Regions from separate parts of the Mesorhizobium sp. WSM4884 genome, predicted to be linked through region 1. Evidence: riboswitches for the same ligand, from Rfam matches in the RefSeq annotation. Region 1 holds a riboswitch; each other region holds the start of a gene.
What was found. Region 1 has a riboswitch for cobalamin ahead of bluB (5,6-dimethylbenzimidazole synthase). Riboswitches for the same ligand answer to the same signal wherever they lie in the genome.

Region 1 (6,838 bases):
TTGCCGTCGCGCGACAGTCTGATCTTCTCGACCTTGTCCTCGGCGGCCTTGAGCAGCCGGTCGCAGTGGGCCTTCAGCGCCTCGCCGCGTTCGTATATCTTGATCGACTGGTCGAGCGGGACATCGCCGCGCTCCAGATCGTCGACGATCTTCTCCAGCGCGTCGAGCGCCTGTTCGAAGCTCATCGCCTTGACGTCTTCGTTAGCTTCATCAGCCATAATTCATCCCTTCATCAGCCGCCCGACATGGGCGGCGACCGAAAATGCCAGTCCTTGCAGATCGTAGCCGCCCTCCAGCAGGCTGACGAGCCGGTTGCCGCTGTGGCGCCCGGCGCGATCCATCAGTTGGCCAGTCGCCCAGTCGAAATCATCCTCGGTCAGGTTGATCTCGGCCAGCGGATCGCGATGGTGCGCATCGAACCCGGCGGAAATGATGATCAGGTCCGGCTTGAATGCATCGATCGACGGCAGCACGCGCGACAGGAAGGCGTCGCGGAACGTGTCGCTGCCGGTGCTCGGCGCAAGCGGCGCGTTGACGATATTGCCTGCGCCGGTTTCGCTTTTGGCACCGCTGCCAGGATAAAGCGGCATCTGGTGCGTCGAGCAATAGAGCACCGACGGATCGTCCCAGAAAATGTCCTGCGTACCGTTGCCGTGGTGGACGTCCCAGTCCACGATGGCGACACGCTCGGCCTGATGCTTCTTCTGCGCATGACGAGCGGCGATCGCCGCAGTGTTGAACAGGCAAAAACCCATCGCGGTGGTCTTTTCAGCGTGATGGCCGGGCGGGCGGGCGGCAACGAAGACATTGGCGGCGCGGCCTTCGAAGACATCGTCTATCGCTGCATTGGCGGCGCCGATCGCCGTCACCGCGGCCTGCCAGCTTTTCGGACTGGCGCTGGTGTCGGCGTCGATCGAGACGATACCGCTCGCGGGAATGGCCGCGCGAATGCGGGCAACAAAATCCTCCGGATGCGCGTAGAGGATCGTCGCCTCGTCGCCTTCCGGCGCCTTGACACGGTCGAGGGCCGAAAAAGCCTCGTCGTCCAGCACGCGTTCGATGGCGCGCAAACGGTCCGGCCGCTCGGGATGGCCGGGCGGCGTGAGGTGTTCCAGAAATACCGGATGGGTGTAGAGACGGGTAGCCATGCCCCCTAATCTAGGCACCTGTCGCCCGGATAGCCATGTTCCAGCACCGAATGATTGGGGAAAATCACGCCGTGCCGTGTCGCTGGCGGCATTGGCGCGGCCTCCGCTTCACGATAAGGTCCCATTGCTGCCTGGTGCCCGCGGACGCGGGAGAATCGGGAACACGGTTGAATTCCGTGGCGTGCCCAACGCTGTGAGGGGGACCGCGCCGGCAAAAGCCACTGTCCTGGACGGGAAGGCGCCGGATGCGGGTCGATCCCGAGCCAGAAGACCGGCCCGGCAGACATGGTCGTCCGCATGGTCAGGCGGAAGACTGCTTATCGCAAGGGGACAAGCGATGCAGGAACGAACGGCCGCCACGAGCGGCGACGACTTCGACCAATTGGCGCGCGACGCCGTCTACCGGGCGATGTTCACAAGACGGGACGTGCGCAGCCATTTTGTTTCGGACGATCTCGACGATCGCGTGCTTGCGCGGCTGCTGACGGCCGCCCATCACGCGCCATCGGTCGGCTACATGCAGCCGTGGAACTTCATCGTCATCCGCGATGCGGCAAGGCGACGACAGGTGCGCGACCTGTTTCTGGCCGCGCGCGAGCAGGAACTGCCGGCGATCGAGGCGGAGCGGCAGGCGCTCTACCGCAAGCTGAAGCTCGAGGGCATCTGCGAAAGCGCGCTAAACCTGTGCATCACCTGCGACCGACAGCGCTCGAAGAATTCGCCGCTCGGGCGCTGGCACAATCCGGAGATGGACCTCTACAGCACCGTCTGCGCGGTACAGAATTTCTGGCTGGCGGCGCGCGCCGAAGGCGTCGGCGTCGGTTGGGTGAGCATCATCGAAACCGAGGCGCTGAAGCGGCTCTTGTCGATCCCCGAGCATGTCACGCCGATCGCCTATCTCTGCGTCGGCCGCGTCTCGGCATTCGCGCCGAAGCCGGACCTCGAAGCGCATGGCTGGGGCAAGCGCCTGCCGCTGCCCGAGTTGGTGATGAGCGAAACATTTTGCGGTGCCGGCGAGGCACCGCTCAAGTCGGCGATCGCCCGCCTTGGTTCGTGGGAACGAGCGAAGCCGTGATCAGTCTGCCGTCGTGGAGGCTGCCATTCAAGCAGCCCGGGGCGAATCCCAGCGCGAGCCGCCGAAGGAGCCGAGCGCCTTGTCGCGAAGCTCCCTGAATTTCGACGAGGCCTCGGCCAGCCGCCGATCCCAGTCAGGATTCGGAACCTGGCCCTCGATGGTGTCGAAATAGACCTGCATCAGCGAAGCGATGGCGAAGGGTTCGATGAAGGCAGCCTTGAAGGCCCAGGCGAAGACGATAGCGAGCACGAAGGCCCAGCCGGCAAGCTGCCCCGGCATCACCCAGAGGATGGCGGCTGCCGGGGCAAGCATCAGCAGGAAAATGACGAAGGACACACCCCACATGATCACAGCCAGCCAGACGGCGTTCTTGACCATGTGCTTGCCGTTCTGCGCGTAGAGCACGACGCCCTGCCTGGCGGTCTCGAATGGCGAGTTCGAGTTGATGCGGATGTTGTAGCCGAGGATGATCTCGTCGACATAGGTCAGCGACAGGCGGATGACCGTGTTGATGAAGCTGACGAGGCCGCTCAAGCCGGGAATGGGCAGGAACGCCGCGATGCCGCCGATCAGGCCGGTGATGGCGCGGACGGCCCCCTTCACCAGCTGATCGACGACGAAAAGAATGTTGGCCTCGGCGAAACGCTGGGTCACCACTTCCTTCGCATAGGCGATCTGGCCCTGGCCGTCGGGAACGTCGTGGCCATCAATGAGATGAACCATGACGGCGATGTGGCCGGCCTTGAGGACATAGAGGATATATTCGCGGATCCAGTAGACGGCGATGGAGACGACACCGAAACCGACCACGCCGCCCCACAAGGCAAACGACATCGGCCCGTCCGGATCGGTGGAGATATGGCCGACGCCGTAGCCGACGCTCGCGCCGGTGCCGGTCGCCATGATGTAGGCCACCGTGATGCCGAAATAGACGATCATGCGAAAGACGATGAACGGCCATGTCCGCATCATGATGGACACCGACCGGCCGATGCTGAAGTCCCACATGGCCCCGACTCTCCCGCCTCAGAGTTGGCCGGGAAGGATGCGCTCAGGCCTGCGATTGTCAATTGCGGCGGCGCGGTGACCGCCTCAAACCGGTGCACAAACCGGCGATATCGTTACCCGATCGTGCGGTCAGGGCTTTTGCGCAAGCCTTCGAGCAGCTGCTTGAAGGCCGCTATCGCCTTCTTCGATGTCGCTTCGGGGTCTTTGGAACTGGCGATGCGCTGCGAGGCCTGGCTACTGGCGCCGTTGAGGGAGGCGAGATTCCGGCTGTGCCGGTCAAGCAATAATACAGATAGACTGCTAAGTTTAACTTGACAGTTTACCTGAATATATGACATTTGATCGCCATGCACGATCAATCGGAAGACCCTCGCTCCGCACGCGCCGCCGCCTTGGCTACCGAACTCCGAGCCTTGGTCGGTAAGCTCAAGCGCCGCCTTCGCGAACAGGCGGATGTCGGTGATCTGACACCATCCCAGGTGTCGGTGTTGCTTCGCCTGGAAAAAGACGGTCAGGCCACCGCGTCCAGCCTCGCGCGCGCCGAGGGCATGCGGCCGCAATCCATGGCCTCTGTTGTCGCCGCCCTCGAATCGGCAGGCCTGGTGAGCGGTGTGCCAGACCCTGCCGACGGGCGGCAGACCCTCCTGTCGCTCACTGACGCCTGCCGCCAATGGGTGCAGGAGGGACGGACGGCGCGGCAGGATTGGTTGTCACGACGGCTGCGGGCCCGGCTTTCCAGCGACGAAATGGAAATCGTCGATAAGGCAGCCGAACTGCTCAATCGCGTCGTTGACGACTGAGCCATTCCCGAACCCGCGAAACCACGTCTCTCAACAGGACATCCCATGGCGCTGACAACGCTCGACCCGAATACAGCCCTGCTCGTCGTCGATCTGCAGAAGGGCCTTGTCGGCTCGCCCTTCAACCATCCCTTGGAAGACGTGGTGGGCCAGGCCCGCACGCTGATCGAAGTGTTTCGCAAACATGGCTTGCCGGTCGTGCTGATTAACGTCGCCGGCAGCGCGCCCGGCCGCACGGAGCAGCCACCGCGTCAAGGCGGCACCCTTCCAGACCGGTTCACCGATTTCATCCCCGAACTGGACCAACAGCCAGACGACATTGTCGTGACCAAACGGAGCTGGGGCGCCTTCGCCAGCACCGATCTCAACGAGCAGTTGGGGGCAGCGGGCGTGACCCAGGTGGTCATCGCGGGCGTGGCCACCGGAACGGGCGTCGAGGCAACCGCGCGGCAGGCCTATGAGCTGGGGTTCAACGTCACCCTGGCGACCGACGCCATGACGGACACGCGTTCCGAGGCACACGAATACAGCATCAAGAACGTCTTCCCACGACTGGGAGAAACCGGAACCAGCCAGGAGATCATCGATCTCCTGGCGCGGACGAGGAGCGCGTGATATGCCCTGGCATTATCTGGTGTCCTATTTCTTCGGCGGGGCGTTCCTGGCCAACGCCGTTCCGCACCTCGTCAGCGGCATGATGGGGAGGCCGTTCCAAAGCCCGTTTGCCAAACCGCCGGGACAAGGTCTGTCCTCCTCGACCGTGAACGCGCTCTGGGGTTTCTTCAACCTCGTCGTCGGTTATCTTCTTGTTTGCCGTGTCGGCGACTTCGAGCTGCGTGACACTGCCGACGTCGCGGCGCTGGGACTTGGCATCTTCCTGCTGGCAGTCACGACGGCGCGACGGTTCGGCCGATTCAATGGCGGCAACACGCCGGACCGGTCGTGAAGCCCCCTGGCGCCGGCGTCTTCCGTTCGCTCAGGAACTCCAATTACCGTCTCTGGGCAACCGGTGCGCTCGTCTCGAATATCGGGACATGGATGCAGCGCATGGCCCAGGACTGGCTCGTGCTTACGCAACTCACGCAGCACAGCGCCTCGGCTGTTGGCGCCGTCATGGCGTTGCAATTCGGACCGCAGCTTCTCCTTCTGCCATGGACGGGCTTCGCCGCCGATCACTTCAACCAGCGCAACCTGCTGATCGCGACCCAAGCGGCGCTCGGCATCCTGGCCCTGATCCTGGGAATCCTCACTGTCGCCGGCGTCGTCCAGCTCTGGCAGGTCGATGTCCTGGCTTTTCTTCAGGGCTGCGCCGCCGCGTTCGACGCCCCCGTGCGCCAGACCTTCGTCGCCGAGCTGGTCGGCGACGAGGACCTGCCGAATGCGGTCGCGCTCAACTCGACCTCTTTCAACGCAGCACGGATGATAGGACCGGCAATCGCCGGCATCACTATTGCCGCGATCGGCACCGGCTGGGCTTTCGTGATCAACGGGGTCTCCTTCGCCGCGGTGCTGATGTCGCTCTCCCGGCTGCAGGTCTCGGAGCTGCGTCCCAGCGCGCGGGCGGGTCGCGCAAAGGGCAGCTTCCTCGAAGGCTTCCGCTACGTGTGGCGACGCCCGGACCTCAAGACGATGCTGGTCATGCTGTTTCTGATCGGGACGTTCGGCCTGAACTTCCCGATCTTCACCTCGACCATGGCAGTCGGCGTCTTCCACGCGGACGCGCGCGCCTTCGGACTCCTGTCATCGATCATGGCGATAGGCACGATGTCAGGGGCCTTGATAGCCGCCAGCCGCGACAAGATCGGCTTCGGCTCGCTGCTGCCGGGCGCCGTCGTCTTCGGGCTCGGCTGCACGTTCGGCGCGCTGGCGCCAGGCTATTGGTTCTTTGCCGGTGCTCTGGTGGTCATAGGCGTCGCCGCCTTGACCTTCGCCAACGCGACGAACAGCCTGATGCAGCTTTCGACGGAGCCGTCGATGCGCGGCCGGGTGATGGCGCTTCGCATCGGCATCGCGCTCGGAGGCACGCCGATCGGCGCGCCAATCGTTGGATGGGTCGCTGACACATTCGGTCCTCGCTGGGCGCTCGGTGTCGGCGCGGCATCCGGCTTCGCCGCCGCCGCAGTGGCCGCCGGCTTTCCCATCCGGCAATCCGGCAGCGCCGAAGCCGGCGGGGGGATCGAATAGCCCCAAGCTGAAATCGTCCGGCCCTTGTAGACCGAATATCTGCGGGAATTTAGAGAATCTCGGTCTTGGCGATATGAATGCCGAACCCCTCAAGGCCGACATAATGGCGCTCGCGCGAGGCGATCAGGTTGATCGAGGAGATGCCGAGATCCTTGAGAATCTGAGCGCCGAGGCCGATCTCGCGCCATTCGTTCTCGCGCCGGCGTGCCTCCTCATGGTCCTCGCGGTCGCCGCTGGCAGGACGCTTGCGCTCCTGATGGGCAACGCCGACCGAACCCTCGCGCAGATAGACGATGACGCCGCGCTTGCGCTCGCCCATCGCTTTCATGATGCCGTCCAGGCGGTGGCTGGTGCCGAAGACGTCGGTCACGACATCCTCCGAATGCAGGCGCACCGGCACCTCCTCGCCATCGCGGATGTCGCCGAAGACGACCGCGAGGTGATGCATGGAATCCCAAGGCAGCGTGTAGGTGAAGACCTGCGCCGTGCCGCCCGGCGTTTCGATGTCGGAGCAGGCGACGCGCTCGACCAGCGTTTCCTTGCGCTGGCGGTAGGCGATGAGGTCGGCGACCGAAACCTGCTTCAGGCCATGCTGTTCCGCGAAAGCCTGGACCTCGGGGCCG
Region 2 (6,838 bases), on a different contig from region 1:
CTCGCGCTGTTCTGGGCTTACCGGCTGGGCGACAACCCCTCGATCCGTCCCGGCAAGAGCGGGCCAGCCAATCCGCTCGCCAATATAGGCCGTTTCGTCACGCAGCCGCGGCTGCGCCTCGCCTGGCTGATCGCCTTCGGCCGCTCCTGCTTCTGGACGACCTTCTTCGTCTACGGTCCGCTGTTCATGGTGATCACCGGCGAGGGCAAGCTTGCCGGCGGACTGCTGGTGTCAGCGGGCAACGCGCTGCTGTTCATGGCGATCTTCTGGGGCAAGGCGGGAAAGCGTTTTGGCGGCCGCCGCACGATGACCTTCGCCTATTTCGCCATGGCGGCGATGCTTTTCGCGGCCGGCGGCGTCGGCGAAGCCGCGCCGCTGCTCACCGCCGCCTTCCTGCTTTGCGGCGCCTTGTTCACCATCGCGCTCGACGCGCTGGGTTCGACCGCCTTCATGCGCTCGGTGCGCTCTTACGAAAGGGCTCAGATGGCGGCGGTCTACCGCACCTATCTCGATTTTTCCGAGCTGACGCCGCCGCTGGTCTATTCCGTGGTGCTTTCCTTCTTCGGCCTCGGCTCGGTGTTCGTCACGCTTGGCCTATTGGCGACTTTCTGCGGCTTCTTCACCTGGCGCTATCTGCCGAAGTCGTTTTGACTGGGGACTGAAATGCCGCGTGGCGCCCGCGCACCCACTCGTGGAAGCGGCGCAAATCATATTCTTCGGGCATCAGCACGCCGGCTTCGTGACGGATCGAGCGCAGGCCCTTCTGGTTGACCTCGCAGATTGCGGCGTCCTCCTCCAGCACCTGGGTGCCGAAGGCGACGATATTGTCGATATCGGTTTGCGCGAGCGCTTCCGGCGCGAAAAGCCATTCGGCGGTGAGCTCGGTCTGCTCGGGTCCGAGCGGGGCGAGCCGCACCGTGCGGACATAATCGACATGGCCGACGATGAACATCGAGGGCAGCGACGTGGCGTAGGTCTGGCCGGCGGTGCGCTCGGCCGGCGTCAGGCCGGCAAAGATTGGCCCATGGACGCGTCCGTCGCGCGACCAGGTCTCGGCGCCGGCGCGCAGACCGCCGGAAAACTCCGGCGCGTCATTGTCGGCGTGGCGCGTCCATTCCGGATCGTCGTGCCTCGCCATCAGGCCGCGGCCGTAGATCGGCACCAGCCGCGACAGATCCTTGTGCACGCCCGGGCAGTGCAGGCACTCGTTGAAGTTCTCCCAGAAAATCTTCCAGTTGCAGTTCATCACCTTGCTGAGCCGGTGGCCGGTGACGAGCGTCTCCAGCGGCCAGTTCGCAAGATCGCCGGAAGCGGGATCGAAGGAGGCTTCCGCCGAGTCATCGGCATCCTCGGCAAGGTTGACGAAGACGAAACCTCGCCAGACCGACAGCGCCACCCGGTAGAGCGGGTAATCGGCCTTGTCGAAGCCTTCGGGCAGCGATTTCGACGGCACCCGCACCAGGTCGCCGCGCAGCGAGTAGGACCAGGCATGGTAGGGGCAGGTGAGCAGCCTTGCCTTCAGCCGCCCAGCGCTTTCCTGGCAAAGCTGCGAGCCGCGATGCCGGCAGGTGTTGTGGAAGGCTCGCAGGCTTCCGGTTTCGTCGCGCAGCACGACGACTTCCTGCGAGCCGATGCGGGACGTTCGAAAGGCGAGAGGTTCCACGAGATCGGCCTCGCGGCAAACCATCAGCCAGCTTCGGTACCAGATCGTGTCCAGATCGCGCTGGTAAGCCTCGGGTTCCCGATACGCCGTGGCGGGCAATGTCGGCTCGAGGCTGGTAAGACCATTGTAGCGATCGCGTCCGCTCGGATTCGGCTGCATCGGCTTCTCCTTCGCTGCCGACAGCCGACACCCGGCCAAGGCCGTTGTCAATTGCGGGCCATTGTGGCGTCCCGGCACCGCCCTTAAAGTCGTTTCCGACGCTGGCGCTTGCCGGCTGGTCGGGATCGCAAATATGCCTGCAAGAACGATGTCGCTCACCGAGGAGCTGGTCGCTCGTTGTTTTCGAGTCGTCGAAGACAGCGGCCCCGATCCGCATGCCGCGCATCTCGATAACGCCGACTATGAGACGATGCTGGACACCCTGGAGGCTGAACTCCCCGCCGACGAGCCGCTCTGGCTCTTCGGCTATGGTTCGCTGATCTGGAAGCCCGAGATCGATCATGTCGAGGAGCGGGTCGCCGTCGCGCGCGGCTGGCACCGTTCCTTCTGCATGAACATGACGCGCTGGCGCGGTACCAAGGAGCAGCCGGGCCTGATGATGGCCCTGGATCGCGGCGGGCAGTGCAAGGGCGTCGCCTTCCGGCTGAACGGCAACGACCGCCGGCAGGCATTGGACAAGCTTTTCCGGCGCGAGATGACGCTGAAGCCGACAAGCTATCATCCGCGGCTGCTCAACCTGACGGGCAACGCCGGACGCTTCCGGGCGCTGGCGTTTGTGATCAACCGCAAAGGCACGACCTATGCCGGTCCGATCGAGGAGAAGGTGGTGGTCGAGAGGCTGGCGACATCCTGCGGCCATTGGGGCTCGGGCGCGGACTATCTCTACAATACGGTGAAGAACCTCGAGCAGCGCGGCATTCACGACCGCCATTTGTGGCGATTGCAGCAGTTGGTTGCCGAGCGGATCGCCGCTTCTTAAAGCCTGTCTGCCGAAAGTGGGAACCGTTTTCGGGACAAAGACATGCGTGGGGTCGGAAACCCAAACCCGTGCCGCAATCACGCTGCGACGTGACGGAATTTGGTTTGCCGGGCGCGGCGATTCTGCATATAGTCTGCGCCGTCGTCGGTTCCGTTTTTGGAGCCAAGAGGGAATGCGGTGAGGGTGGAGTTTCCACCCAAAGCCGTGGCTGCCCCCGCAACTGTGTGCGGTAGTCCTCTCCATAAACCACTGAGGGTTTTCCTCGGGAAGGTGGGGAAGGGCGCGGATCCGCGAGCCAGGAGACCTGCCGGCGACGGGAAAGTTGACTTCGATGCCCTCGGGTGGAGGGCGAAAGGACAAGACATGAATACCGCTTCCGTCTCCCTAGGCGCCTCCGTCTCCTCGCAGTCGCGCATCATGCAGCTGGCCTTGGCCGCGCTGCTCGGCATTTTCGTCGTCGGTTTCGTCGGCTTCTCGCATATCGATGCGGTCCACAACGCCGCGCACGACTATCGCCATTCGATGGCTTTTCCCTGCCACTGAGCAAGGCCTGACATCATGAACCTGTTTCGCAACGTCGTGTTCATCGCGGCGATCGCGGGGCTCGTGGCGGGCATAGCGCTCGCCTGCATGCAGGCCTATGCGACCGTGCCGCTGATCCTGAAGGCGGAAGTCTATGAAAAGGCCGGCGGCGGTCATCACCACGATCATGCCGCCGCCAGCACAAGCAACAACGCAATGAGTTCGGCCGCTCCGGCGGACAACGCGATGAGCAGCGCGGCTCCGGCGCCGGCGGAAGCAACTGCTCCGGCCGAGGACGAGGGCTGGGCGCCGGCCGACGGCTTCGAGCGCTTCGCCTTCAACGTGGTCGCCAACATCGTCACCGGCATCGGCTTCGCGCTGATCCTGGTCGCGGTCTCCGAATTCGCCGGCGGCATCGGCAACTGGCGCCAGGGCATCTTCTGGGGCCTTGCCGGCTTTGCCGTGTTCACGTTGGCGCCCGGCCTCGGCCTGCCACCCGAACTGCCGGCGATGCCCGCGGCCGAGCTTTTGCCGCGCCAGATCTGGTGGATTTCGACAGTGGCCGCGACGGCCGCCGGGCTCGGTTTGATCGCTTTCCGAAAGTCGCTGCCGCTTGCGATCCTCGGTGTTGCGCTGATCGTGGCGCCGCACATTGTCGGTGCGCCGCAGCCGGAAAGCTTCGAGACCGCGATCCCCGAAGGCCTGCATCACCAGTTCGTCGTGGCGGTGACGCTCACCGATCTGGTGTTCTGGCTGGTGCTGGGCGCAGTTGTCGGCGTGGTGCGCGGCCGCTTCACCGGCACGGCGACCAGCCTGCGCGGCAGCTTTGCCTGATCGCGCCAAGGGTCGTCTGACCTTCATCGTCGGCGGCGCGCGCTCGGGAAAGAGCGCGCATGCCGAAACCTTGGCGACGGCAAGCCCGTCGCCCTGGACCTACATCGCCACCGCGCAGGCCTATGACGACGAGATGCGCGAGCGTATCGCGCTGCATCGCGCGCGCCGCGGCGAAGGCTGGGTCACCGTCGATGCGCCGCTCGATCTCACCGACGCGATCGAGGCCTTGCCCGATCACCAGCCGGTGCTCGTCGACTGCCTGACATTGTGGCTTACCAATCATATGCTGGCCGACCATGATATCGAGGCCGAGTGCCGGCGGCTGACCGATGTGCTGTCGCGTCCGCGTGGGCCCTGGTTCGTGGTGTCGAACGAAGTCGGGCTCGGCATCGTGCCGGACAATGCGCTGGCGCGCCGGTTCCGCGATGCTGCCGGCCGGCTCAACCAGCAGGTCGCGGCGGTTGCCGACAGCGTGTTGATGATGGTGGCGGGGCTGCCGCTCAGGGTGAAGTGACATGGCCGAGATCGACGACAAGACCATCAATGAGGGGGACGCCGAACGCCATCGCGCCAAGATGGCCAAGCGCAAGGCGGTCCAGGATGCCGAGGTGGCTGGCAAGACGATCGAGAAGGGACTGCTGATCGTCAACACGGGGCCGGGCAAGGGCAAGACCACGGCTGCCTTCGGGCTGGCGCTGAGGATGCTCGGCTACGGCAAGCGTGTCGGCGTCGTCCAGTTCATCAAGGGCAAGTGGCATACGGGCGAAAAGGATGCCTTCGCCGCTTTCGGCGACCGCGTCGTCTGGCACGCGATGGGCGAAGGCTTCACCTGGGAAACCCAGGACCTGAAGCGCGACATCGCCGCCGCCGAAGCCGCCTGGGCGAAGGCGCTCGAGTTGATGGCCGATCCCTCGATCAGCCTCGTGGTGCTCGATGAGCTCAATATCGCCCTGCGCTACGATTACCTTGATCTGGAGAAGGTGGTCGCGGCGCTGAAGGCGCGCCGCGAGGGCCTGCACGTCATCGTCACCGGCCGCAACGCCAAGCCGCTGCTCGTCGAGGCGGCCGACCTCGTTACCGAGATGGGCCTGACCAAGCACCATTTCTCGGCCGGCGTTAAGGCGCAGCAGGGAATAGAATTCTAACCGGCAATCAGGATGGTCACGTAGATCACGGCCGCTGACAGGATGCCGAACAGCGCAATCAGCAGCCCATCGGCGACTCGATAGAGTCTCAGCGCCTGTCTTATGTCGGTGCTTTCCGCCTCGCGCCGGCCGCCTTCGCCCATGAAGGCGTCCTCGACGATATCGCCGCCATAGCTGCGCGGCCCTGCTAGGGCTAGGCCCAAGGCACCGGCCATGGCGGCTTCCGGCCAGCCGGCATTGGGCGAGCGATGCTTTTTCGCGTCGCGGCGCATGACCAACCAAGCCTCCCGGGGATCGGCACCTTTGACCAGGAAGGCCGCGAGCACGATCAGCAGACCGGTGAGCCGCGATGCCGGCAGGTTGATCCTGTCGTCGAAGAGCGCCGCGGCGCGGCCGAAGGCCTCATATTTCGGCGTGCGGTGGCCGATCATCGAATCGGCGGTGTTGGCGGCCTTGTAGGCAGCACCCCCGGCCAGCCCGCCGATGCCGGTCCAGAAGGCTGGCGCGACGATGCCGTCGGAGAAATTCTCGGCCAGGCTTTCGATCGCCGCCCGGGCGACGCCCGCCTTGTCGAGCTTTTCCGGATCGCGGCCGACGATGCGCGAAACGGCGATACGGCCAAGCGTCAGGCCGCCGGTCTCCAGCGCATCGGCGACATCCTCGACATGCTCCGCCAGGCTTTTCTGTGACAGCAGCGATGAGCCGAGGATGGCTGCAATGACAAGGCCGGATGGGAAGATCAGCCAGAGCAGGACATGCAGCGCCAGGCCGATGGCCGCCGGCACCAGCAGGATGACGAGCAGCGCCTGGACGCCGCGGCGACGACGCAATTCGTCGGAATCGGTCGCGCGGTTGAGCCGGCGATCGAGAAAGGATATCAGCCTGCCGATCCAGGTTACCGGATGGCCGATGGCGTTAAACAGCCAGTCCGGATAGCCAAGGGCACGTTCAACGGCGAGTGACAGGAAAGCGATCAGGATCGACATGAAGCTTCTTGATGGAGCGGTTGCTGCAGTGGATCACGGCGGATCCCTCGGCCGGGCGAGCGCGCTCTTCCCCCACGCGCCACGGCCTTTCGTCGACCTCTCGACAGGTATCAATCCGCACTCCTATCCGCTTTTTGAATTGCCCGCCACCGCCCTGTCACGATTGCCGGAATCCGAACGGCTGCGTGAATTGGCCGAAATTGCGGCCAAGGCCTATGGCGCGCCGTCGGCTGCGCATGTCGCGGCCGGGCCTGGCACGCAAATCCTCCTGCCTCGCGTCGCGTCACTGGTGAGGCCCGGCAAGGCGCGGGTGCTCGGTCCGACCTATGCCGAACACGCCAGGGCTGCCGCGATCGCGGGCCATGCGGTCGCGGAGGTGAACGACTTCACAGCGTTGGCGGACGCCGACCTTGCGGTGCTGGTGAATCCGAACAATCCGGATGGTCGGGTGATCGAACGGAACCGATTGCTCGATCTCGCCGTGCGGCTTCGCGCGAGGGGCGGTCTGCTGGTCGTCGACGAAGCCTTCATGGATGTCGGCCCAATAGAGCACAGCCTGGCCGGCGGCGTCGGGGAGGGCGGCATCGTGGTGCTGCGCTCCTTCGGCAAGTTCTTCGGACTTGCCGGCGTCAGGCTCGGCTTCGCGCTTGCCGATACGCTGACGGTCGAGCGGCTCGACGTACAACTCGGGCCTTGGGCCGTTGCCGGC
Region 3 (6,838 bases), on a different contig from region 1:
CTCATGCGGCGACTTTCCTTTGGCGGGCCAGTTCACTTTGATTACAGCAACGGACTCTAATGCGGAAGCGTGACAGTTTAACCGCTGAACCGTTTTAAAGGGCCATGCTGCAACGCGGCGAGGGTTAGCGCAGCGGTTTCGGCGACGCAAGTCAAACCTTGTTCAAAATCCGGCGCTGGACGCCATATCGGAAGAAACTGGTCCGATCCGCTCCTGTTTGATTTCCTTCACTTTTTACTCCACTTTTCTCTCCTGACAGATCTCCCGCCATTTGCCTGTTAGCATGGCTGGAATCACCGGCTGGAAATCAGGTAAACGGATCGAGGCAAAGGCACCTTGATGAAGGAAAAAATCTCTCTTCGCATGGCAAGGCGCATCGCGCTCGGCGCGCAGGGTTTTACGGACCCTCGTCCGGGCGGCGAGCCCAACCGCCGGCACCTCGCCCGCGTGCTCTCCCGGACCGGCCTGCTGCAGATCGATTCCGTCAGCGCGGTGGTGCGCGCCCATTACATGCCGCTCTATTCGCGCCTCGGCCCCTACCCGCTTGCGCTGCTGGACAATGCAGCCGTGACCCGCAAGCGCGCCATCTTCGAATATTGGGCGCACGAGGCGTCGTTCCTTCCGGTCGAGACCTATCCACTCCTGCGCTGGCGCATGCAGCGCGCCGAACGCGGCGAGGAAATGTATCTCGGCCTCGCCAAATGGGGCCGCGAGCGCAAGGCGATGATCAATGAGATCTATAAGGAGGTGGCCGAACGCGGGCCGATCGCCGCCTCCGACATCGAGGGCCACAAGGGCAATGGCGGCTGGTGGGGTTGGAGCGAGGCCAAGCACGCTTTCGAATGGCTGTTCTGGGCCGGACGCATCACCACCGCCTATCGGCGCGGCTTCGAGCGCTACTACGACCTGCCCGAGCGCGTTTTGCCGCAGGCCGTGCTCGATCTGCCGGTGCCCTCGGTCGAGGACGCGCATCGCGAATTGCTGCGCATTTCCGCCCGCGCCCATGGCGTCGCCACCTATAGCGACCTCCGCGACTATTTTCGCCTGGCGCCAGGCGACACGAAAGACAGGATCGAGGAATTGGTCGAGGCCGGCGAGCTGCTGCCGGTGCGGGTCGAAGGCTGGGACAAGACCGCCTATCTCCACAAGGACGCCCGTTTTCCGCGCCGGATCGAGGCGCGCGCGCTGCTCGCCCCGTTCGACCCCGTCGTCTTCGAGCGCACGCGGACGGAAAAGCTCTTCGACTTCCGCTACCGCATCGAGATCTACACGCCGGCCGAAAAGCGCCAATATGGCTATTACGTGCTGCCCTTCCTGCTCGGCGACCGGATCGTCGCGCGTGTCGACTTGCGGGCCGATCGCCCGGCCAGCGTGCTGCGCGTCCACGCCGCCTACGCTGAAGCCCACGCTCCGCCCGAAACGGCTGCCCAGCTCTTCGACGAACTGAAACAGATGCAGCGCTGGCTTGGCCTGGAGCGCATCGAGGTGACACCCGCCGGCGACCTCGGTCCGGCGCTGGCCGACATCCGGGTGTCGTAGCCGCGCGTTGACAGGCGCATGGCCGTAAGCCTAAATCCTGACCCAGACGGTCTTCTCCCGGCAAAGGGAGGAGCCAAGAGGGAATGCGGTGCGGAGTTGAAAAATTCCAAATCCGCGGCTGTCCCCGCAACTGTGAGCGAAGAGCCTCAGCCGAAAACCACTGGGATTTCCCCGGGAAGGCGGCACGAGAAGGCGATGACCCGCGAGCCAGGAGACCTGCCGTCTGAGAGTTGAAGTATCCGATCGCCCGGCGGGTTTTCCGGGCAAGGAGCATGGTTTTGGATCGCAACGGCAGTTTCCCGGCTAATATCGCGGACGTTTCGTCCAAGCGCGATGACGCGCTGGCCGGCGTGACCGTCATCGTCTGCTCGTCCTGCCGTGACGAAACCGGTTCGGACGCGCGTCCGCGCGCCGGCGCCCTGCTGGCCGAGGATACGCGCAGCGCAGCGTCGGGCCAGGATATCCGCATCCGCACTGTCGAATGCCTCGGCAATTGCAAGCGCCGCCTGAGTGCCGCGCTGCTGCGCGACGGCTGCTGGAGCTATGTCTTCGGCGACCTGGAAACGACCAGCGGCGCCGACCTCGTCGCCGGCGCGAAGCTCTTCGCCACGTCGACCGATGGCCTCATCCCGTGGCGCGGCCGGCCCGATTCCCTCAAGCGCGGGCTCGTTGCCCGCATCCCGCCTCTCGATCTCCTGAAGGACCGACCATGAACGTTTCCGTTTCCCGTGTTCCGTGCACCGTCGTCACCGGCTTCCTCGGAGCCGGCAAGACGACGCTGATCCGCAACCTGCTCGAGAACGCCAAAGGCAAGCGGCTGGCGATCATCGTCAACGAGTTCGGCGATGTCGGCATCGACGGCGAGATCCTGAAAGGCTGCGGCATCGACACCTGCCCGGAGGAGAACATCGTCGAACTCGCCAATGGCTGCATCTGCTGCACCGTGGCGGACGATTTCGTGCCGGCGCTCGACCAGATCCTGTCACGCTCGCCGAAGGTCGACCACATCCTGATCGAAACCTCCGGCCTGGCGCTGCCGAAGCCGCTGGTTCAGGCCTTTCAGTGGCCGACGGTCAAGAGCCGCGTCACCGTCGACGGCGTCATTGCCGTGGTCGACGGCCCGGCGTTGGCCGACGGCCGCGTCGCCTCCGACATGGACGCGCTCAAGGCGCAGCGCGCTGCCGACGATTCCCTCGACCATGACGATCCGGTCGAGGAGGTGTTCGAGGACCAGATCGCCTGCGCCGACTTGATCATCCTGTCGAAGAGCGACCTGATGGACGCGGCGGGTTCGGAGCGCGCCAACGCCGTCATCGGCGAGCATGTGGCGCGTGCCGTGAAAGTCGTGCCGACAACGCACGGCAAGGTCGATCCGTCAGTCCTGCTCGGCCTTGGCCTTGCCGTCGAGGACGACATCGAGAACCGCAAGACCCATCATGACGACGAGCTCGACCATGAGCATGACGATTTTGACTCCTTCGTCATCGATATCCCGTCGATCTCGCATCCGGACGAGCTGGCAAAACGCGTCGCCCTTGCCGCCGAGCAGGAAAACGTGCTGCGCGTGAAAGGCTTCGTCGAGGTCGGCGGCAAGCCGATGCGGCTGCTGCTGCAGGCCGTCGGCCCGCGCGTCAATCACTATTACGACCGCGCCTGGACGGCTGCGGACGACCGCCGCTCGCGGCTCGTCGTCATCGGCCTCAAGGGGCTGAATCGCCCTGCGGTCGAGCGTATCCTCGCCGGCTGAGGCAAGCACGAAAAGCCCAACACGAAAAGCAATGCATATCCTCGCCACGACATCCGCCTCGCTCGACGATCTCGCCGAGCCGATCGACCTCAGGCAGACACCTGCGGATGTCGTGGCGCTGTCCTTCACCGATAGCGATCTCGCCGGACTGGCTGCCGCCTGGAAGGCCGACGCCGAGCGGCTGCCGTCGATGCGGCTCGCCGCGCTGCGCGACCTGCGCCATCCGATGTCCGTGGACCTCTGGATCGACGGCGTCGCCCGCCATGCCAAGGTCGTCCTGGTCCGCATTCTCGGCGGTTACGACTGGTGGCGCTATGGCTGCGACCAGCTTGCGGCGGTCGCACGCGAACGAAACATCAAGCTGGCGCTGCTGCCGGGCGAAAGCCATGACGAGGATCAGCGCCTGATCGAAGGCTCGACGCTGCCGCGCGCCGAGCTCGACGCCTTGCTCGGCTATTTCCGCGAAGGCGGCCCGGCCAATATGGCTGTGTTGGTGCGGAGATTGGCCCGACTGGCTGGGTCGGACGTGATGGTGGCTGAGGCAGTGAGCGTGCCGAAAGCGGGGTTTTATGAGCCAGGAGTCGGCGTCGTTGAGAAGCCGGGTTTCGCAAAACTCGGCGATCCTTCGCACCCCCCTCTGTCCTGCCGGACATCTCCCCCGCAAGGGGGGAGATCAGCCGTCGCTGGCCTTGGCGCCAATTCTTCCAGGTCAGCAGCAGAACCACCAACAGCATCTGCGATTGGCGAAATCGTCGATGACAGCTCAATCTCCCCCCTGTCCGGCAGGACAGAGGGGGGTGTGACGGAACTCGACGCTGGTAATCTCACCACCTCGGTCATCCCCATTCTCTTCTACCGCTCGATGCTGCTGGCGGCAGACGTCGCGCCTATCGACGCTCTCGCGGAAGCATTGAAGCTGCAAGGCCTCACCCCAGTGCCGATCTTCGTCTCCAGCCTCAAGGATCCGGCGTCCCAGGCCTTTGTCGAAACTGCCCTCGCATCGCTGAACCCGTCAGCCATCGTAACCGCCACCGCCTTTGCCTCCGGCGCCGAGCCGGGCGCCGAAACGCTCTTCGACCGCGCCGGCGTGCCTGTGTTCCAGGTCATCGTCGCCACGACGAGGCGCGAGGTCTGGGAGAAGAACCAGCGCGGCCTGGCGCCCGCCGACCTTGCCATGCATGTCGTGCTGCCGGAGCTCGACGGCCGCATCCTGGCCGGCGCGATCGCCTTCAAGGGCGAGGTTGAAACCGATCCGGCGCTCGCCTTCCGCGCCTTCGCCAACCGGCCGGAGGCCGATCGGGTCGCGCAGGTCGCCAAGCGCGTCGCGGCCTTCGTTCGCTTACAGCGGACGGAGCGGGCCGAGCGCAAGCTGGTGATCCTGATCCCGGACTATCCGAGCGCGCCAGGGCGTACAGGCTATGCCGTCGGGCTTGACGTGCCCTCGAGCGTGCTCGCCATGCTGCACGACCTTAAGGAACAGGGCTATGCGGTTGACGGGATTCCACAATCGCCGCGCGCGTTGCTGGATTTGCTGGAGGTTGGTGGACGCGGGTTAAGTCTAGAAGACTACTTGCGCTCGTCCACGGAACTGCCGGGAGGCGCGCGTGATGCAGTCAAGGCTGCCTGGGGCGGCATCGAAGACGACGGAGGGTTGCGCGAGGCTCCCCCCTCTGTCCTGCCGGACATCTCCCCCACAAAGGGGGAGATTGCTCTTTCATCTGCTCTTTCGCCAATCGCCAACGCCGCAGGAATAGTGCCATCGACGAAACTGCCAATCTCCCCCCTTGTGGGGGAGATGTCCGGCAGGACAGAGGGGCGCGCGACAGAACGCCGACCGTCCCAAGCAGCCCCCAACGAACGCTTCCCCTTCCGCGCCGCGACCTTCGGCAACGTCACCGTGGCGCTGGCCCCCGATCGCGGCCGCTCCGCCGACCGCCGCGCCGACTATCACGATCCGACGCTGCCGCCGCGCCACGAACTCATCGCCTTTGGCCTCTGGCTGCAGAAATCCCTCGGCGTGCATGCCATCGTCCATGTCGGCGCGCATGGCACGCTGGAGTGGCTGCCGGGCAAGACGGTCGCGCTCTCCGACACCTGCTTTCCTGAGATCGTCACCGGCTCTCTGCCGGTCATCTATCCCTTCATCGTCTCCAATCCCGGCGAGGCCGCGCAGGCCAAGCGCCGCATCTCGGCCGTCACGCTCGGCCATCTGCCGCCGCCGCTGACCGGCGCCGGTCTGGACGAAGCACAGCAGCGCCTCGAGCGTCTTGTCGACGAATACGCCCAGGCCGACGGGCTCGACCGTCGTCGCCGCGATCGGCTGGCGAGGCTGATCGTCGAGACCGCACAGAAGTCCGGTCTTGCGGCGGAGGCTGGCGTTGCCGGCACTGATGCGCCGGACGAAGCGCTGCGTCGCATCGACGCCTGGCTTTGCGACCTCAAGGATTTCGCAGTGAAGGACGGGCTGCATATCTACGGCCGCGCGCCGCAAGACGAAGCCGATCCGCTGCGCCGCCAAAGCGCCGAGTCCGAAAAGACAGCCCTGCTCGCCGCACTCGACGGTCGCCATATCAAAGCCGGGCCTGCCGGCGCGCCGGCACGCGGCCGTTCCGACGTGCTGCCGACCGGCCGCAACCTCTTCACTTCCGACCCGCGCACCATGCCGACCCCGACCGCCTGTGACCTCGGCCAGGCCGCGGCGGAAGAAGTGGTGCGCAGCTACATGCAGAGCCATGGCGACTGGCCGCGCTCGCTGGTCATCGACCTCTGGGGCTCGGCCACTTTGCGCACGGGCGGCGAGGAGATCGCGCAAGGCCTGGCGCTGATGGGCTGCCGGCCGCAATGGGATACCGCCACCGGCCGCGTCACCGGCATCGAGGTGCTGCCGCCAGCCGCGCTCGGCCGCCCGCGCGTCGACGTCACTTGGCGCATTTCAGGCCTTTTCCGCGACATGTTCCCAACCCAGATCGCGCTTATCGACGCCGCCGCCAACGCGGTCGCGAGCCGCGACGAGGACGATACCGAAAATCCCCTCGCTGCAGCGACCCGCGCTCGGGGCAAGGTCAGCCCGCGCATTTTCGGCACCTCGCCAGGAACCTACGGCGCCGGCGTCGAGGAATTGCTGTCGCGCGGCGAATGGGGAGCGCGCGAGGAAATCGGCCGCGCCTATCTCGACGCCACCTCGCACGCCTATAGCGGCGCCGATGGCGAAGCGGTTGCGGCGCCCGGCGCTTTCGAGGGCCGCATCGCCGAGGCCGATCTTCTCGTCCATACCGGCGACGACCCGGGGCGCGACATCCTCGAAGGCTCGGCCGACGTCGCCTTTATCGGCGGATTTTCGGCCGCGCTTGCCGCCCTTGGCAGGAATTCCGACGTGATCGTGCTCGACACGACCGATCCGAAGAAGCCGAAGCCGCGCTCGGTGGGCGAGGCCGTGTCGCGCGTGGTGCGGGCGCGCGCGGTCAATCCGCGCTTCATCGCCGGCCAGATGCGCCACGGCCCGCGCGGCGCCTCCGAATTCGCCGAGACGGTCGACCGTCTCGTCGGCTTCGC

Region 2: linked by a shared signal. The riboswitch ahead of P9236_RS01775 (CbtB domain-containing protein) and the one ahead of bluB (5,6-dimethylbenzimidazole synthase) in region 1 are both predicted to bind cobalamin.
Region 3: linked by a shared signal. The riboswitch ahead of P9236_RS01575 (DUF1636 family protein) and the one ahead of bluB (5,6-dimethylbenzimidazole synthase) in region 1 are both predicted to bind cobalamin.

What each region holds. Positions count from the first base shown of each region.
Region 1 is NZ_JARTVO010000002.1:304,785-311,622, forward strand. Features, by position in the region: gene P9236_RS04085 (exodeoxyribonuclease VII small subunit) at 1-218, opposite strand, end outside; gene P9236_RS04090 (histone deacetylase family protein) at 222-1,148, opposite strand; cobalamin riboswitch at 1,264-1,443, shown strand; gene bluB (5,6-dimethylbenzimidazole synthase) at 1,486-2,223, shown strand; gene P9236_RS04100 (hypothetical protein) at 2,251-3,231, opposite strand; partial or broken gene P9236_RS30850 (hypothetical protein) at 3,345-3,488, opposite strand; gene P9236_RS04110 (MarR family transcriptional regulator) at 3,579-4,031, shown strand; gene P9236_RS04115 (isochorismatase family protein) at 4,077-4,646, shown strand; gene P9236_RS04120 (hypothetical protein) at 4,648-4,977, shown strand; gene P9236_RS04125 (MFS transporter) at 4,974-6,215, shown strand; gene ribB (3,4-dihydroxy-2-butanone-4-phosphate synthase) at 6,265-6,838, opposite strand, start outside.
Region 2 is NZ_JARTVO010000001.1:391,789-398,626, forward strand. Features, by position in the region: gene P9236_RS01760 (MFS transporter) at 1-651, shown strand, start outside; gene P9236_RS01765 (aromatic ring-hydroxylating dioxygenase subunit alpha) at 620-1,822, opposite strand; gene P9236_RS01770 (gamma-glutamylcyclotransferase) at 1,956-2,642, shown strand; cobalamin riboswitch at 2,771-2,969, shown strand; gene P9236_RS01775 (CbtB domain-containing protein) at 3,006-3,185, shown strand; gene P9236_RS01780 (CbtA family protein) at 3,201-3,998, shown strand; gene cobU (bifunctional adenosylcobinamide kinase/adenosylcobinamide-phosphate guanylyltransferase) at 3,991-4,512, shown strand; gene cobO (cob(I)yrinic acid a,c-diamide adenosyltransferase) at 4,514-5,143, shown strand; gene cbiB (adenosylcobinamide-phosphate synthase CbiB) at 5,140-6,129, opposite strand; gene cobD (threonine-phosphate decarboxylase CobD) at 6,128-6,838, shown strand, end outside.
Region 3 is NZ_JARTVO010000001.1:348,010-354,847, reverse strand. Features, by position in the region: gene P9236_RS01585 (NADH-quinone oxidoreductase subunit A) at 1-5, opposite strand, end outside; gene P9236_RS01580 (winged helix-turn-helix domain-containing protein) at 340-1,539, shown strand; cobalamin riboswitch at 1,570-1,778, shown strand; gene P9236_RS01575 (DUF1636 family protein) at 1,818-2,252, shown strand; gene cobW (cobalamin biosynthesis protein CobW) at 2,249-3,286, shown strand; gene P9236_RS01565 (cobaltochelatase subunit CobN) at 3,318-6,838, shown strand, end outside.